2 regions of the Shewanella sp. M-Br genome follow, and region 1 is predicted to be linked to the other one. Evidence: riboswitches for the same ligand, from Rfam matches in the RefSeq annotation. Region 1 holds a riboswitch; the other holds the start of a gene.
The links. A riboswitch is a leader RNA that binds a small molecule or an ion and turns the genes downstream of it on or off. The one in region 1 is predicted to bind lysine.

Region 1 (7,608 bases):
CTTATCCGATGTCCACAGGGTGGCATTCTTGATGTGTAGCTTCTCAACATTAGGGGCTTCTCTCAGTCCGTAAGCGACGTTAGGGAAGGTGAGGTGACTCACTAGGCTCGTGTTGGCTTCATTCTTGGGAGCTTGATTGTTTGCTTGGTCTGCATTTTTGAGCTTTGCAGTTTGAGTCATAGCGACACCGGCAACATTTGTAGTGCGACTTTTTGCATCGACCATACGACCTTGAATGCCGTCATCGGCCATCCACAGCGTAAAGCGGCTAAGGCCGTTAATGCCTGCGGCGCTCAAATTGGCAGTAAAGCTCAATCTTCCGTTATCATCTAACTTAAGTTGAGTGAGTGAGATACTTTGTTCGCCACTGCTTAAATTGCCTTGGATGTTGGGTTTATCACTTTTACTTTCATCATGTAGCGATAAATCTAGCGTGAGGTTATTGAGGCTTAATTGGTAATCTCCCAGTAATCGTGCTTGGGGAAGTGAGCGCAGACTTTGCTCCTGACCTTGCAACCAAACACTGTAGATCTGGCCATCTTTAAAGATATTGCCTTTAGTGATAACAAAGTCAGCCATATAACCGGGCGCGAGTTTACCGGTAAAGTCGGCGGTGCCTGTCATCTCTGCGGCTTGGGTGGTGAGTGCCGCGAGAGCTTTTTCTTCACTTAAACCTTGGGCAATGGCTTGGCGTAGGCGCGGCCAGAAGGCATCTGTCTTAATCCCAAACTGCGTTAACGCAAAGGGGATACCCGCGTTAGCTACCGCTGCAGGGTTGGTTGGTGCACGTTCCCACTGTCTTAAATCCGCCAGTGATACTTCACGATCAGCGTCATCTGTGCCGACATCGGGTGCCTGCGGATAGTTTAAAGGCAAGATCAACGGATAGTTCAGCGCCTTTAACTCATTGATGCGTGAGTATTCTTGACCATTACCAAGTAGGTTGGCTGGCAGTTTATGTTCTTTGAGTAAATGGGCTGCACGTAATTGGTCGTTGAGATTTTTGGTTTCAAAGATAATTTGCTTATCGGCTAAATTATCTAAACGCTCAAAGGCAATATTAAATTCGACTTGATTGTTTATTGCGCCATTGGCAGGTTTGTTTTTATTTTGGTTATACCAATTTGCATCGGCAAAGGTTTGCCTAATAAGTGCAATGCTGCCCATTAATGATGAGGGATAATCTTGTTCAGACGAACCTTTATCAAATGCCATAAAAGGTTGACTGCGGGCGCGATAAATCACTTCATTAGCCGTTTTGTCTGCTAATGAAAGGCTGACACCCGTCCCACGGAAGATACCGTCGAGTTTGCTACTTTGCACACTGGTGAAACCATTATTAATCCACTCTTTTGCGCGTTCTTTATTGGGGTAAACGTAATTAAACCATTCTTTTTCAGAATGAATTGCACCATTTTCCGCATTACCACCTATACGCTTTATATCATAGACGGGGCGAGTGAGCTTAAGTTTGGGATATTCGAACTCAATCCCATAATCAGTAAAAGGATCGATAAATCCGGGATAAATTGTATAACCACTCAAATCGATTCTAAATGCGCCAGCGGGAATGTCGTTGTGCTCAATAATGGCTTTAATTCGATTATTTTCAATTAATAAAGTGGCATCGCTTAAACGTTTTCCCGGGGCAATAATTAATTCAGCATGGGTAAATGCAGTGAGTTTACTGGATGTTGTTCCAGTATTGAGCTGGGCAAATGTTGTTTGTGATACTAAGCTAGCGATTATGCTGCAGCTTATCATTATCTTATTGTTTATCTGCATTATTTTATTCAATCGAGTGAGGGTGAACAAAGAGTAACTGAAAGCAGATGTAAATACTAAGGCTGAATTGTAACGTAATTTGAGCGGGAGTGAGGTGCGGAATTAACGGCTGTCGTTTAAGTTTGAAACGATTGATGGATATAAAAAAGCTCGCAATTAATGCGAGCTTTTATGCAAACTTGTGTTGGCAAATTAGCGCCATCACACTTGGTTGGATTAGATTAAGAAATCTTCCATAGAACGACCTTTGTTGATCTCGTTCTTAAATACGGTAGGCATACGGCCTTGGCCAGTCCATTGAACCATTTCACCGTCAACTTCAATTTGGTATTTGGCTGGACGAGGAGCGCGTTTCTTCGCAGCAGCTTTAACAGCTACGCCACCTAAGTCATCAATTGATAAACCAACGGCTTCCATTTGTTGACGGATTTCTTCAATCTTAGCATTACGAGCTGCCATGGCTTGTTCTTCTTCCTCAGCCATAGACTCGCGTTCTACTAAAATTTTATCTAATTTGTCGGCTAAATCACGTAACTCTTCAACGCTAAGTTCTTTTACTGCAGCTTTAAAACGACGGCCGTGAGTTAATATCTCTAAAAATTCGCTCATATCTATTTTCGTCCCACTCTATTTTTAATACAGGATAATGGTGAACAACACCTAAATGATAGAAACTAATATAGCTCGAATCAAATAAAATTATGCGTTTTAAGGAAATTAAATATTATTTATTTTTTGAACTTTTCTTATTCCCTCAAATAAGTGTCCAAAAAAGTGGCCGTTGCAGCGGATTAAAAAATACAAACAGGCGTTTGACTTTGGTTGACGTTAACGTTAACAGGACGTAAAGTTGTTCTATCCTGCATTGGTATTAACCAATGTTTTGTCCATGTACATGAAAGTGTAGGAAGGAAACCCTATGAAAGTATTGGTGCCCGTTAAGCGCGTTGTTGATGCCAATGTGAAGGTCAGGGTCAAAGCTGACAATACAAGTGTTGACACTGCAAACCTAAAAATGGCGTTGAACCCTTTTTGTGAAATCGCAGTAGAAGAAGCGGTTCGTTTAAAAGAAGCGGGTAGCGCTACTGAAGTGGTTGTTGTCAGTATTGGTAATAAAGCCGTGCAAGAACAACTGCGTACCGCGCTTGCATTAGGCGCAGATCGTGCAATTCATATCGATACTGAAGAAGAGCTCGTGCCAGTGTCTATCGCCAAATTGCTCAAAGCGGTACAAGACAAAGAACAAGCAGAGCTGGTGATTTTTGGTAAGCAATCCATCGATGGTGATAATAACCAAACTGGCCAAATGTTTGCCGCGTTAATGGATATGCCACAGGCGACCTTTGCTTCAGAAATCAAATTAGAAGCGAATACATTACAAGTCACCCGTGAAATTGACGGCGGCATGCAAACTCTTAAACTGCCTTTACCTGCTGTTGTGACCGCCGATTTACGTTTGAACGAACCCCGTTACGCTTCACTGCCTAACATAATGAAAGCCAAGCGTAAGCCATTAGAAGTATTTACTGTGGCAGACTTAGGCGTGACGTTAAAGAGTCACCAAACGATTGTGAAGGTCACTCCGCCAGCTGAACGTAAAGCGGGCATCATGGTAGCGTCGGTAGCTGAGCTAGTTGAAAAGTTAAAAAATGAAGCGAAGGTGATCTAAATGGCCATTTTAGTATTAGCTGAACATGATAATGCAGCACTGAAACTCGATACGGCAAAAATTGTTACCGCTGCCCGTGCCATAGGCGATGAAGTACATGTCTTAGTTGCGGGTCACCAATGTGGCGCGGTTGTCCAAGCAGCACAGGCACTACAAGGCGTTAGCCAAGTACTCGTTGCCGATGCCAGCGTGTATGAAGCGCATTTAGCGGAAAATTTTGCCAAATTGCTGGTGGACTTAGCGCCAAACTATGGTCACATTCTGGCCTCGGCTTCAAGTTTAGGTAAGGATACGCTTCCGCGCGTGGCTGCTTTATTAGATGTCGCGCAAATCTCAGAAGTTATTACCGTCGTCAATGCGGACACCTTTGTGCGCCCTGTGTATGCGGGTAATGCCTTAGCGACAGTGCAAAGCCATGATGCCATTAAAGTGATGACAGTGCGCGCTAGTGCATTTGACGCTGCGCCAGAAGGTAACAGTGCAGCTGTGACGACACTCGATAAAGTGTTTGAAGCGAGAACTCAGTTTGTTTCCCAATCGCTGACAGTTTCTGCCCGTCCAGAGTTAGGCAATGCTGGCATTATTGTATCTGGCGGCCGAGGCATGGGCAGTGGTGAAAACTTCGGCATGTTGGAGCAACTTGCTGATAAGCTCGGCGCAGCCGTTGGCGCATCACGCGCAGCCGTTGACGCAGGTTTTGTGCCTAACGATTTACAAGTGGGTCAAACTGGTAAAATCGTTGCGCCAAACTTGTATATTGCCGTCGGTATTTCTGGCGCGATTCAACATTTAGCCGGCATGAAAGACGCTAAAGTCATCGTTGCAATCAACAAAGATCCTGAAGCGCCGATTTTTCAAGTTGCCGATTATGGACTCGTTGCAGATCTGTTTGAGGCGGTTCCTGAGCTGATTACAAGTCTCAGTTGATTTTATCCGTGATCTAGGTCACATTAAGTGGCTTTGCGGTAGCATCTGCTAAGCCGCTTATGTTTTTATGTGCCTCACGCCCGTGCAAGGGCGTTCTTAGAAGTAGAGGCGCGCCAAATATTAGTAGTGATCAGTAGGGTGATTCCGTTGATCGATTGCGAAAGGATTTGGTGCCGAAGTGGTTCGATTTATCACGATCGACTGCTGGGGTTGTACCTAATAGGTGCAGCACTGCCATAGTATTTTCCGATATGGATATTGGGAATAGTTACTATGGAGCGCTACTGATAGGACAGGTGACCTTGGGTATCTATTGCCTTTTCCCACCAGTTCAGTCGCCCTCCATTCGTATTTAACGAAGATAATAATCAATGACTGTTATGAATTATGCCGATTCGGCACTTTCCTTGTTGCCGCCTGCGGTGGCTATCGTGTTGGCGATCTTGACTCGCCGTGTACTGCTTTCTTTGGGGTTAGGTATTTTAATTGGTGCTTTATTGCTCAATCAATTTTCACCTTTAGCAACGGGTGAGTTTGTATTTAATGGCGTTAAAGGGCTTTTTTGGACTGATAAAGGTCTAAATTCGTGGAACTTATATATTCTCGGTTTCTTAATTGTACTGGGAATGATCACAGCGTTAATTACCGTAAGTGGCAGCGCGCGGGCTTTTGCCGATTGGGCTCGTTTACATATACGTAATAAACGTGACGCTAAACTATTGACTATGTTTTTAGGTTGCGTAGTTTTTATTGATGATTATTTCAATAGTTTAGTTGTTGGTTCGGTCGCTCGACCTGTTACCGATCGTTATTATGTTTCCCGCGCTAAGTTAGCTTATTTATTAGATTCTACTGCGGCGCCTGTGTGCGTTATATCTCCAGTTTCGAGCTGGGGCGCTTATATTATCGCACTCATTGGCGGGATATTAACTGCCCATGGTTTTGCTGATACGGGTCATTTGAGTATTTTTATTCAAATGATCCCGATGAACTTTTACGCAATCTTCTCCTTGTTATTATTACTTTTTGTTGTCTTTATGGGACTAGATGTTGGGCCAATGCGTGAGCATGAGCTCAATGCCCAACGTGGTAATTTATACGATGAGTCTAAAGGATTACCGCCTGGGGCGAACGCGGATTTACCTGAAGCCGAAACCGGTAAGATTTTAGGTTTGTTCCTGCCGATTACCGTGTTGGTATTTGCAACCCTCTATTTCATGATTAACAGTGGCGCTCAAGTACTCGCGGCGGAAGGGATTGAATTTAATATTATTTCTGCTTTTGAGAAAACCGATGTCAGTTCATCACTTTTCTTTGGTGCATTAATTGGTCTAGCGGTTTCGCTGATATTGAATTTAGTGCAAGGCGTTGAGAAATTGATGATAGTCAAAGGTATAGTGCAGGGCGCTCGCTCTATGCTGCCGGCGATTTACATCCTGTTATTTGCTTGGACAATCGCAGGTGTGATTGGTCAACTCGAAACCGGTAAGTTTATGGCGAGTTTAGCAACAGGAAATATTCCGTTCGCGTTTTTACCCGCCTTAATGTTTGTGCTAGCAGGTATTACCGCGTTCTCAACTGGTACTAGCTGGGGTACGTTCGGGATCATGTTGCCGATTGCTGCTGATATGGCGATGGGAAGCCACACTGGCATGATGTTGCCTATGCTTGCCTCTGTGCTGGCGGGGGCTGTATTTGGCGATCACTGCTCGCCAATTTCCGACACGACTATCTTGTCGTCTACGGGTGCTAGTTGCCACCACATCGACCATGTGGTGACTCAACTACCTTATGCACTCATTGCGGCGTTTATTAGCTTAGTGGGTTATGTGGCACTTGGATTTACCGAGTCTGTTGTCGCGGGTTTAGTGGCTTGTAGTGTGGCATTTGTGATCAGTATTATCGTACTTAAAATCAAATCGAAAGGCGCAATTAGCTAGACGTTAATTGAAACCTTTCACTGCAAACGTTCACGACAAATAAGTCAAAATAAATCAGCCAGCATTATGCTGGCTGATTTTTTGGTTAAGGCTGAGTTTGTCTTTATCTCTAGCCTATCGCATTAAGGCTATCAACTCTTAGCTTAGCGTGCTTGATCTAGACCGCGGCGTTTAAGTAAGCCTTCTGTGGTTGGTTCTTGTCCGCGGAAGTTTTTGTAGGCGTCCATTGGCGCTATGCTATTACCCACTTCACGGATCGTTTTGCGGTACTTCATGCCGATTTCACGATTGAGCCCGCCTTGGGTTTGTACATAGGCAAACGCATCCGCCGCTAAAATCTCACTCCACATATAAGCGTAATAACTTGCCGAGTAACCGCCGGGGAAGGCGTGGGCAAAATAGGTCGACTTATAACGCGGAGGTACGGCACTAATGTTTAAGCCGTGCTTTTTCAAGGCATTGGCTTCAAAGGTTGGTACATCTTGCAACGGCGTATCTGGGCTTAATGAATGCCATTCCATGTCTACTAATGCGGCGGCCATGTATTCCAGAGTGTCAAAGCCTTGGTTGAAGCTGCCAGATTTCAGCAGTTTTTGCAGCAGTTCATCGGGAATGGGTTTGCCCGTTTCGTAGTGTTTCGCGTAGTTCGCTAACACTTTTGGATGGGCGGCCCAATCTTCTTCAAACGTCGATGGGAATTCGACAAAGTCGCGTGAAACCGAGGTGCCCGCCAGACTTGGATAAGTCACTTTAGAGAACATGCCGTGGGTGCCGTGACCCATTTCATGGAACATAGTAGTGACTTCGTTATAGCTGACGAAGGTGGGTTGACCTTCGGGCGCTTTCTTTATGTTCATCACGTTGACGACCACAGGTTTAGTGCCTTCGAGGAAGGATTGACCGACGAACGAACTCATCCAAGCGCCACCACGTTTACCTTCACGGGCAAAATAGTCGGCGTAGAAAATGGCCATGCTTGAGCCATCGGCATCAAACATTTCGTAGGCTTTCACATCGGGATGGTAAACCGGTAAATCTGGGCGTGGTTTTAAGGTGACGCCATAGAGTTCTTTGAGTGTGTAGAATACGCCGTCTTCGAGAACGCGGTTAAACTCGAAGTATGGGCGAATGCTATTTGCATCGAGGGCGTATTTTTCTTGGCGGACTTTTTCTGCGTAAAACTCCCAGTCCCACGGTGCCAGTTCAAATTTCCCACCGGTTTTAGTGATCATGGCTTGAATGTCGGCCGCTTCTTTCTCTGTGTTAGCAACTACCGCAGGCACCATT
Region 2 (7,608 bases), on a different contig from region 1:
TTGATGAGTCCGGTGTCGAGCAAGTAACCCGTAACGAAATCTATGCTGATGGTATTAAACTTACTGAGCAGCGCTATCCCTATGCCGGCAAAAACAACGTCGATATCGCCCTCGGTGTGGTCACGTTAAAAGATAAGGCTATCAATTGGGTGACCCTGCGCGAAGAGAGCAACGAAGACAAGAGCAAAGACATTTACCTGCCGCGGGTCGATTGGTTGCCCGATAGCAAACATTTGTCGTTCCAGTGGCAGAGCCGCGATCAACATAAGCTAGATTTGCAACTGGTGGCGTTAGACTCGCTGACTAAGCCAAAAACCTTAGTGAAAGAACGCAGTAACGCTTGGGTGAACCTTAATAACGATCTGCACTTTTTAAAACAGCAATCGGCTTTTATTTGGGCATCTGAGCGTGACGGCTTTAATCATCTGTATCTTTTTGACTTAAAAGGCAAACTTAAAACTCAATTGACTCAGGGCGAGTGGGCTGTCGATGCGTTGGAATACATAGATGAAACCGCTGGTTGGGTATATTTCACTGGCCGCAAAGATACGCCAATCGAGAAACAACTTTATCGCGTGCCTTTAGCGGGTGGCAAGGTTGAGCGGGTAAGCAAGCAAGCGGGCATGCACGATCCTGTGTTTGCCGACAATCAAAGTGTGTATCTGGATTATTTCAATAGCTTATCTCAGCCACCGCAGATCAGTTTACACGGTGACAAGGGCCAACAACTGGCTTGGGTTGAGCAAAATGAAGTCAAGCAAGGCCATCCTTTATATGACTATGCGGGTCTGTGGCAAATCCCTGAATTTGGTGAACTGAAAGCTGAAGATGGCCAAGTGTTACAAACCCGTTTATTCAAACCTGTGCCGTTTGATGCGAGCAAGAAATATCCTGTCGTAGTGCGGGTTTACGGTGGGCCGCACGCACAGTTAGTGACCAACAGTTGGAGCGAGCAGGACTACTTTACCCAGTATCTGGTGCAACAAGGCTATGTGGTGTTCCAGTTGGATAACCGCGGCAGCGCCCACAGGGGCACAAAGTTTGAGCAAGTGATTTACCGTCATTTGGGTGAAGCTGAAGTCAAGGATCAAAAAGTGGGAGTGGACTATTTACGGAGTCTGCCATTTGTCGATGCCGATAATGTAGCGATTTACGGCCACAGCTACGGCGGTTACATGGCCTTGATGAGTTTATTTAAGGCGCCGGATTACTTTAAAGCCGCGATTTCGGGTGCACCTGTAACCGACTGGCGCTTGTATGACACCCATTACACTGAGCGTTACTTAGCCCATCCTGAGGGGAATGAAAAAGGTTATGAAGCCAGCAGTGTGTTCCCTTATGTGAAAAACTATCAAGCGGGTTTGTTGATGTATCACGGCATGGCCGATGATAACGTCTTGTTTGAAAACAGCACTCGGGTTTATAAGGCGCTGCAGGATGAAGGGAAATTATTCCAGATGATCGATTATCCTGGATCTAAACATTCGATGCGTGGCGAGAAAGTGCGTAATCACTTATATCGCTCACTGGCAGATTTCCTCGATAGGCAGTTGAAAAACGCCAAATAGCAGGCATAAAAAAACCAGATCCTAGGATCTGGTTTTTTTGAATCGATTCTTATCAAACCAATTAATACGGGTGTCGCTTAGCGGGCGATTAGCCTTCTAAGTTACCGCAAAAACGATAGCCTTCACCGTGAATAGTCGCGATGATTTCTGGCGTATCTGGCAAGCTTTCGAAATGCTTACGGATACGACGGATAGTCACGTCTACAGTACGATCGTGTGGCTTAAGTTCACGGCCAGTCATTTTCATCAGTAGATCGGCACGAGTCAAAATTTTGCCTGGGTTTTCAACAAAGTGCAGCATAGCGCGGAATTCGCTACGTGGCAGTTTGTAAGATTCACCCTGTGGGCTTACTAATGAACGGCTGTTGATCTCTAAGCTCCAATCGTTGAAGCGGTAGTATTCTACTGAGCTCTTTTCTTCGACTTCGGCACCAGCGCTGTTGACGCGAGTCAGAAGGTTACGAGCACGAATCGTCAATTCACGTGGGTTGAACGGCTTGGTAATATAATCGTCCGCGCCAATTTCAAGTCCAAGGATTTTGTCGACTTCGTTGTCACGACCTGTCAGGAAGATCAGACCTATGTTGTTGATTTCACGTAGTTCACGTGCTAACAACAGGCCATTCTTGCCTGGCAAGTTAATGTCCATAACGACCAAGTTAATTTTGTTTTCCTGCATAGCCTTATGCATTTCTGCGCCATCATTGGCCTCAGTTACCACATACCCTTCTGCCTCGAAAATACTTCTCAGCGTGTTACGGGTAACGGCTTCATCTTCAACGATCAGAATGTGCGGATTTTGCATATTATTTACCTAAATTTTAATCAGTTTATACTAACCAATAAGAGCAACTTACTTCGGGCTCTTATATTCATAAAAGCGTTGATACTTCCTTGAACTGCTTTGTGCTCAAAAGGAAAATCTTTACGGTGACATCTATATCTGGATGTAGATTAAGTGCACGTTTAAGTGTAATACGAGAAAACGTAATCAGTACCAACTTCGATAAGCAATAGTTAGAATAAGTTCCTTAACTATTGTTTTTTTTAAATGTTTAAAAGACAAATCAAATGTAGAACAGATTTTAAACAGATGCCCGGTCAGTTCACGTTACTTAAAGCGATATATGTAACAAACTGTATTGAACGATAAGCATCTTGCTCAATCTGTTTCAACTCACCAGTACGTACATTGTACTCGTTTTAGTCATTTGTTAACAAATGAAATGTTAACAAATTTTAGGTGAGCAGGGGTTTTTACCATGATATTTACTTTAGCTATTGATTAGTATAACTAATGTATTTCTTATTCCTGTGAGCCAGTTCACGCCTCTTTGGATTTTACAATCACTCTGCTACACTAGCTTGGGTTCATTTTTCGACTAGACTACCAATGGACAATACGACTCAAAATTTGTGGCAATGTTACCAAGCGCCGTTGTTTTTGCTGACTCAAGCATTATCCTGTGATTTTTCCTTTGCTGTTATTACCACTCATAATCCCGCTTCAAAGCTTCTCTCTCCCAGCCAAAACCGTTTACTCGATCGCCAACTTCTCCGTGAAATTGAATTACTCGGTAGCCCTTATCGTGCTTTAGTGGGCGCAGCACCGGATTTATCCCACATGGAAAAAAGTTGGGCCGTGTTTATCGATAGAACGATGGCATTGCAATTGGGTAAGAAATTTAATCAATATGCGATTTATGTTGTCGAACAAGGGGATGTGAGCTTAGTGCCTTGCACCTTGGATGGACATGATGAAGTGTGTTTAGGCAAATTTAGAGATTATGTGCAGCTGGTATACGAGCTACCCGATTTGAACATTTAGTTGTTTTCAAAAGATTTTATTTAAATTGTTCATTTGTTATGAAATTAGCATTGACTTCATTAGGGGTTTATTGCTACTTTTTTCGTCCCTTTCCTAGGAAAGGAACAGAAGAGGAGCGTTAACTAGGTAGTCGGTCAGAGGAGCACAAACTCCAGCGATGACTGATGAGGGAGATTAACGCCGAGGCATAGATATGGTTGCTGCATGTTTATGTCGGTCGCTCAGGCTGAATCCTGACGATTGTCACCTGTAATTGGTGGAGAGCTTCTGGTGACGATTGCTGTTTCCCTTCTTTTGGGGTGCGTTATCATTGAGCACCAGGCTCTTCGAACGAAGTCAGTTCGGAGTGTGATCATGTTAGTTATTCAATATCTTATTCAATCTGCATTTATTTGTTGCCCTACGTGTTTCACGGAGGTGCGCTAATGTCCCTCGTTGTCGCAAAATTTGGTGGCACCTCAGTTGCCGACTATAACGCTATGAATCGCTGTGCAGACATAGTGTTAGCTAATCCTCATTGTCGTTTAGTCGTGGTCAGCGCTTCGAGCGGCGTGACTAATCTGTTAGTGGAATTGACCCAAGAATCGATCAACGACGATGGCCGATTACAGCGATTAAAACAAATTGCCCAAATTCAATATGCGATTTTAGATAAGCTCGGTCGTCCTAACGATGTGGCCGCCGCATTAGATAAATTATTGAGTCGCATGTCGGTATTGAGTGAAGCGCTCGCATCACAACGCAGCAAAGCGACTATGGATGAGTTGTTGTCCCTCGGTGAGCAATGTTCTTCGGCGTTGTTTTCGGCGGTGATCCGCGAGAAAGGTGTCAACTCAAGTGCCTTCGATGTGCGCCGAGTATTACGTACTGACAGCCACTTTGGCCGCGCTGAACCTCAGGTTGAAAAGATTGCGACTTTAGCTCGTGATTATCTACAGCCACTGTTAGCGGAGCAAGTGATTGTGACACAAGGCTTTATCGGTGCCGATGAATCGGGTCAAACGACCACGTTAGGTCGCGGCGGTAGTGATTATTCTGCTGCACTGTTAGCTGAAGCGTTACGCGCCTCAGCGGTAGAGATTTGGACCGATGTCGCGGGGATTTATACAACGGATCCTCGTTTGGCGCCCAATGCCTTTCCGATTGCCGAGATCAGTTTCAATGAGGCTGCCGAGATGGCGACCTTTGGTGCCAAGGTATTGCATCCAGCGACTATTCTTCCTGCCGTTCGTCAGCAAATTCAAGTGTTTGTGGGTTCAAGTAAAGAGCCTGAAAAGGGCGGAACTTGGATCCGTCATCAAGTGGAAGATGCGCCCGTATTCCGCGCTGTGGCTTTGCGCCGCGATCAAACCCTATTAAATCTTCACAGCTTGCAAATGTTGCATGCGCAGGGCTTTTTAGCGGAAACCTTTGCGACATTAGCGCGACATAAGATCAGTGTGGATTTGATTACCACATCAGAAGTGAATGTGTCTCTAACCCTCGATAAAACCGGTTCAGATTCAAGTGGACAAGGTCTGTTGAGTGAGGCATTGCTGCAAGAATTATCACAGCATTGTCGTGTGCGAGTTGAAGATGGATTGGCCTTAGTGGCGATTATCGGTAATCGTATTGCGACGACACCGGGTATCTGTCGCCGTGTATTTGAAGTGTTAGAGCCACACAATGTGCGGATGATTTGCCAAGGTGCCAGCCCACATAATCTGTGTGTGTTAGTGGCCGAAGCGGAAGCGGCACAAGTGGTTAAATCGCTGCATCAAAATCTGTTCGAAGGCGTTTAGTATGTTGCCGACAACATCGTCTCTGCAAATCGGGGAGCTTGCCGCAGGGCAAGCACTCACTTTGCCTATCTACCATTTCAAGCCGAGTGACGATAAGGCGACTGGCCCCAAAGTGTATATTCAAGCCAATGTCCACGGTGCTGAAGTACAAGGGAATGCGGTGATTTATCAGTTGATGAAGCAGCTTGAACACTGTGACATCCGCGGCGAAATCACCTTAGTGCCATTGGCCAATCCACTCGGGATCAACCAAAAAAGTGGTGAGTTTACCCTTGGCCGATTTGATCCTATTACGGGCGCGAATTGGAATCGTGAGTATTTGAATCATGCTATCGATTTACCGACTTGGTATGGTGAACATACCAAGCTGAGTGATAGCGAGCTGCTCCAAGCCTATCGCAGTACTTTGGTTGAAGCCTGTCAGCAAAAATTGCGGCATGAATGGGGCATCACAACGGGTCATAGACTTGCGGTTAACCTGCAGATTATGGCCCATGGCGCGGATATAGTGCTCGATCTGCACACTGGTCCTAAGTCTTGTAAGCACTTGTATTGCCCTGAATATGACTTAGCTGCTGCGCAGTTTTTGTCGATCCCTTATACGCTCATTATCCCCAATGCCTTTGGTGGCGCCATGGATGAGGCTGCGTTTTGTCCTTGGTGGCAATTGAGTGATTTTGCAAAATCTCAAGGGCGTGATTTAGGAGTTGCAGTGTCAGCGTTAACCTTGGAATTGGCGAGCCAAGAGCGCGTCTGCCTTGAGGATGCACGGGTTGATGCACAAGGGATTTTGGCATATTTAAGCCACCGAGGCGTGATCGCTGAAACCGTTGCACCCGCTAAAATGACGCGTTTTGGTTGTTATCTAAAAGACTATAAAAAATATCACGCGCCAAGTGCTGGGTTAGTGGAATACCTCGCACCTGTGGGTGAGCCATTAGCTGCGGGGCAGCCCTTAGTGAATTTGCTGCGAATGGATTTATACGGTACGGCGGATGAGCTAAAAACGGTTAGTTTGCCGCAGGACTGCGTGCCGATTTTGCACTTTGCTTCGGCGTCAGTGCACCAAGGAACAGAGCTTTATAAAGTCATGACTCATGTGTTTGAGTTGCCGACATTCCAGCCTAAATCATAAAAATTAGCTCGTAAGCATTAGCTCATAACAATTAGCTTAAGGGACTGAGAGAAAACAACGCCAATCCTAATCAATTGGCTTTGTTGTTTTAAGGTGGCTATAACCACTTAAATCGATAAAACAGCGCCATTTGCAGGGCGACGAGTGAGATTAATATGCCGCAGAAGGTGGCGAAGGCCCAAGTGTTGTCCGCGCCCGGTATCCCGCCAATATTGACCCCAAGTAAGCCTGTTAAAAAGCCCAACGGTAAGAAGATTGCTGACACTAAGGATAAGAAGTATAAGCGTTTGTTGAGTTGCTCCGATTGCTGACTGAGTAATTCTTCTTGAGTCACATTAGCCCTATCGCGCAGGGCATCAAGATCTTCAATGGTGCGGATAAGTTTATCGTTTGTTTCCCTCAGCTTGAGTCGCTCAGTATCTTTAAATAGGCTGAATTGCTCGGAAATTATTTTCGAGAATGCTTCGCGCTGTGGGGCTAAATAGCGGCGAATGGCTACAGTTTGACGGCGCAGTTCGGCGATATCGGTACGTAAATCTTTCACATTGCCTGAGACGACTAGTTCTTCTAAATCAGAGAGCTGTTCTTCCAATTTATCAATAAACTCGACTTTACGATTGGTCAGTCGCTCGCAGATTGCGACGATAAAGTCCCCCGTAGTTGTAGGCCCATTGCCCTCAAGGATCAGCTCGGCGACATCTTTGACCGACTGTAACTCGCGATCGCAGGTGGAAATGATCTGCTGTTTATCGGCATAGATACGCACGGCCACCATGTCTTCTGGAGCAGAATTGGGGTTGAGGTTAACGCCGCGTAATGCGAGTAATATGCCTTCACCTGTAATCACAGCACGGGGACGAGTGTCTTGGGCGAGTAGGGCATCACTTTCGACCTTAGGCAGACCGCTATTGAGTATCCAGTGGCGTGCCTTTTTATTACGATAGCGAAGGTGTAACCAGAGTAGGCCATCCTGAGGATCCCATTTTTCGATCTGTTCTAGGCTCAAGGTGGAACCCGCTTGGGCGCCGCTGAGCACTAAACTGTAGATAAACCCTTCGTGCATATCGCATTCCATTTAACTTTCAAAATCATCCAAACAAACTAACTGATTTTGTCATGAAAATGAAGTCAGTACTTATGCTTAACGACATGAGACAAACGTAAATTGACATAAATTTGATGTGCTGAGTGATGCAAGCAACTTAGCCAAGGATAGGTTAAAATTAGCATTAGTAGGCTTAGATCAAAGAGACAATAAAATGGAATACGAATTTCGGCGTAACAGTTTAACTGGCA

Region 2: another riboswitch for lysine. It lies ahead of lysC (lysine-sensitive aspartokinase 3); the one in region 1 lies ahead of AAA952_RS17820 (Na+/H+ antiporter NhaC family protein).

What each region holds. Positions count from the first base shown of each region.
Region 1 is NZ_BJBV01000023.1:45,430-53,037, forward strand. Features, by position in the region: gene AAA952_RS17800 (amidohydrolase family protein) at 1-1,785, opposite strand, end outside; gene AAA952_RS17805 (H-NS histone family protein) at 2,002-2,394, opposite strand; gene AAA952_RS17810 (electron transfer flavoprotein subunit beta/FixA family protein) at 2,705-3,454, shown strand; gene AAA952_RS17815 (electron transfer flavoprotein subunit alpha/FixB family protein) at 3,455-4,381, shown strand; lysine riboswitch at 4,477-4,673, shown strand; gene AAA952_RS17820 (Na+/H+ antiporter NhaC family protein) at 4,753-6,321, shown strand; gene AAA952_RS17825 (M3 family metallopeptidase) at 6,465-7,608, opposite strand, start outside.
Region 2 is NZ_BJBV01000039.1:17,708-25,315, reverse strand. Features, by position in the region: gene AAA952_RS21825 (S9 family peptidase) at 1-1,568, shown strand, start outside; gene arcA (two-component system response regulator ArcA) at 1,657-2,373, opposite strand; gene AAA952_RS21815 (DUF3293 domain-containing protein) at 2,962-3,396, shown strand; lysine riboswitch at 3,497-3,671, shown strand; gene lysC (lysine-sensitive aspartokinase 3) at 3,822-5,177, shown strand; gene AAA952_RS21805 (succinylglutamate desuccinylase/aspartoacylase family protein) at 5,179-6,312, shown strand; gene AAA952_RS21800 (zinc transporter ZntB) at 6,410-7,375, opposite strand; gene AAA952_RS21795 (YacL family protein) at 7,572-7,608, shown strand, end outside.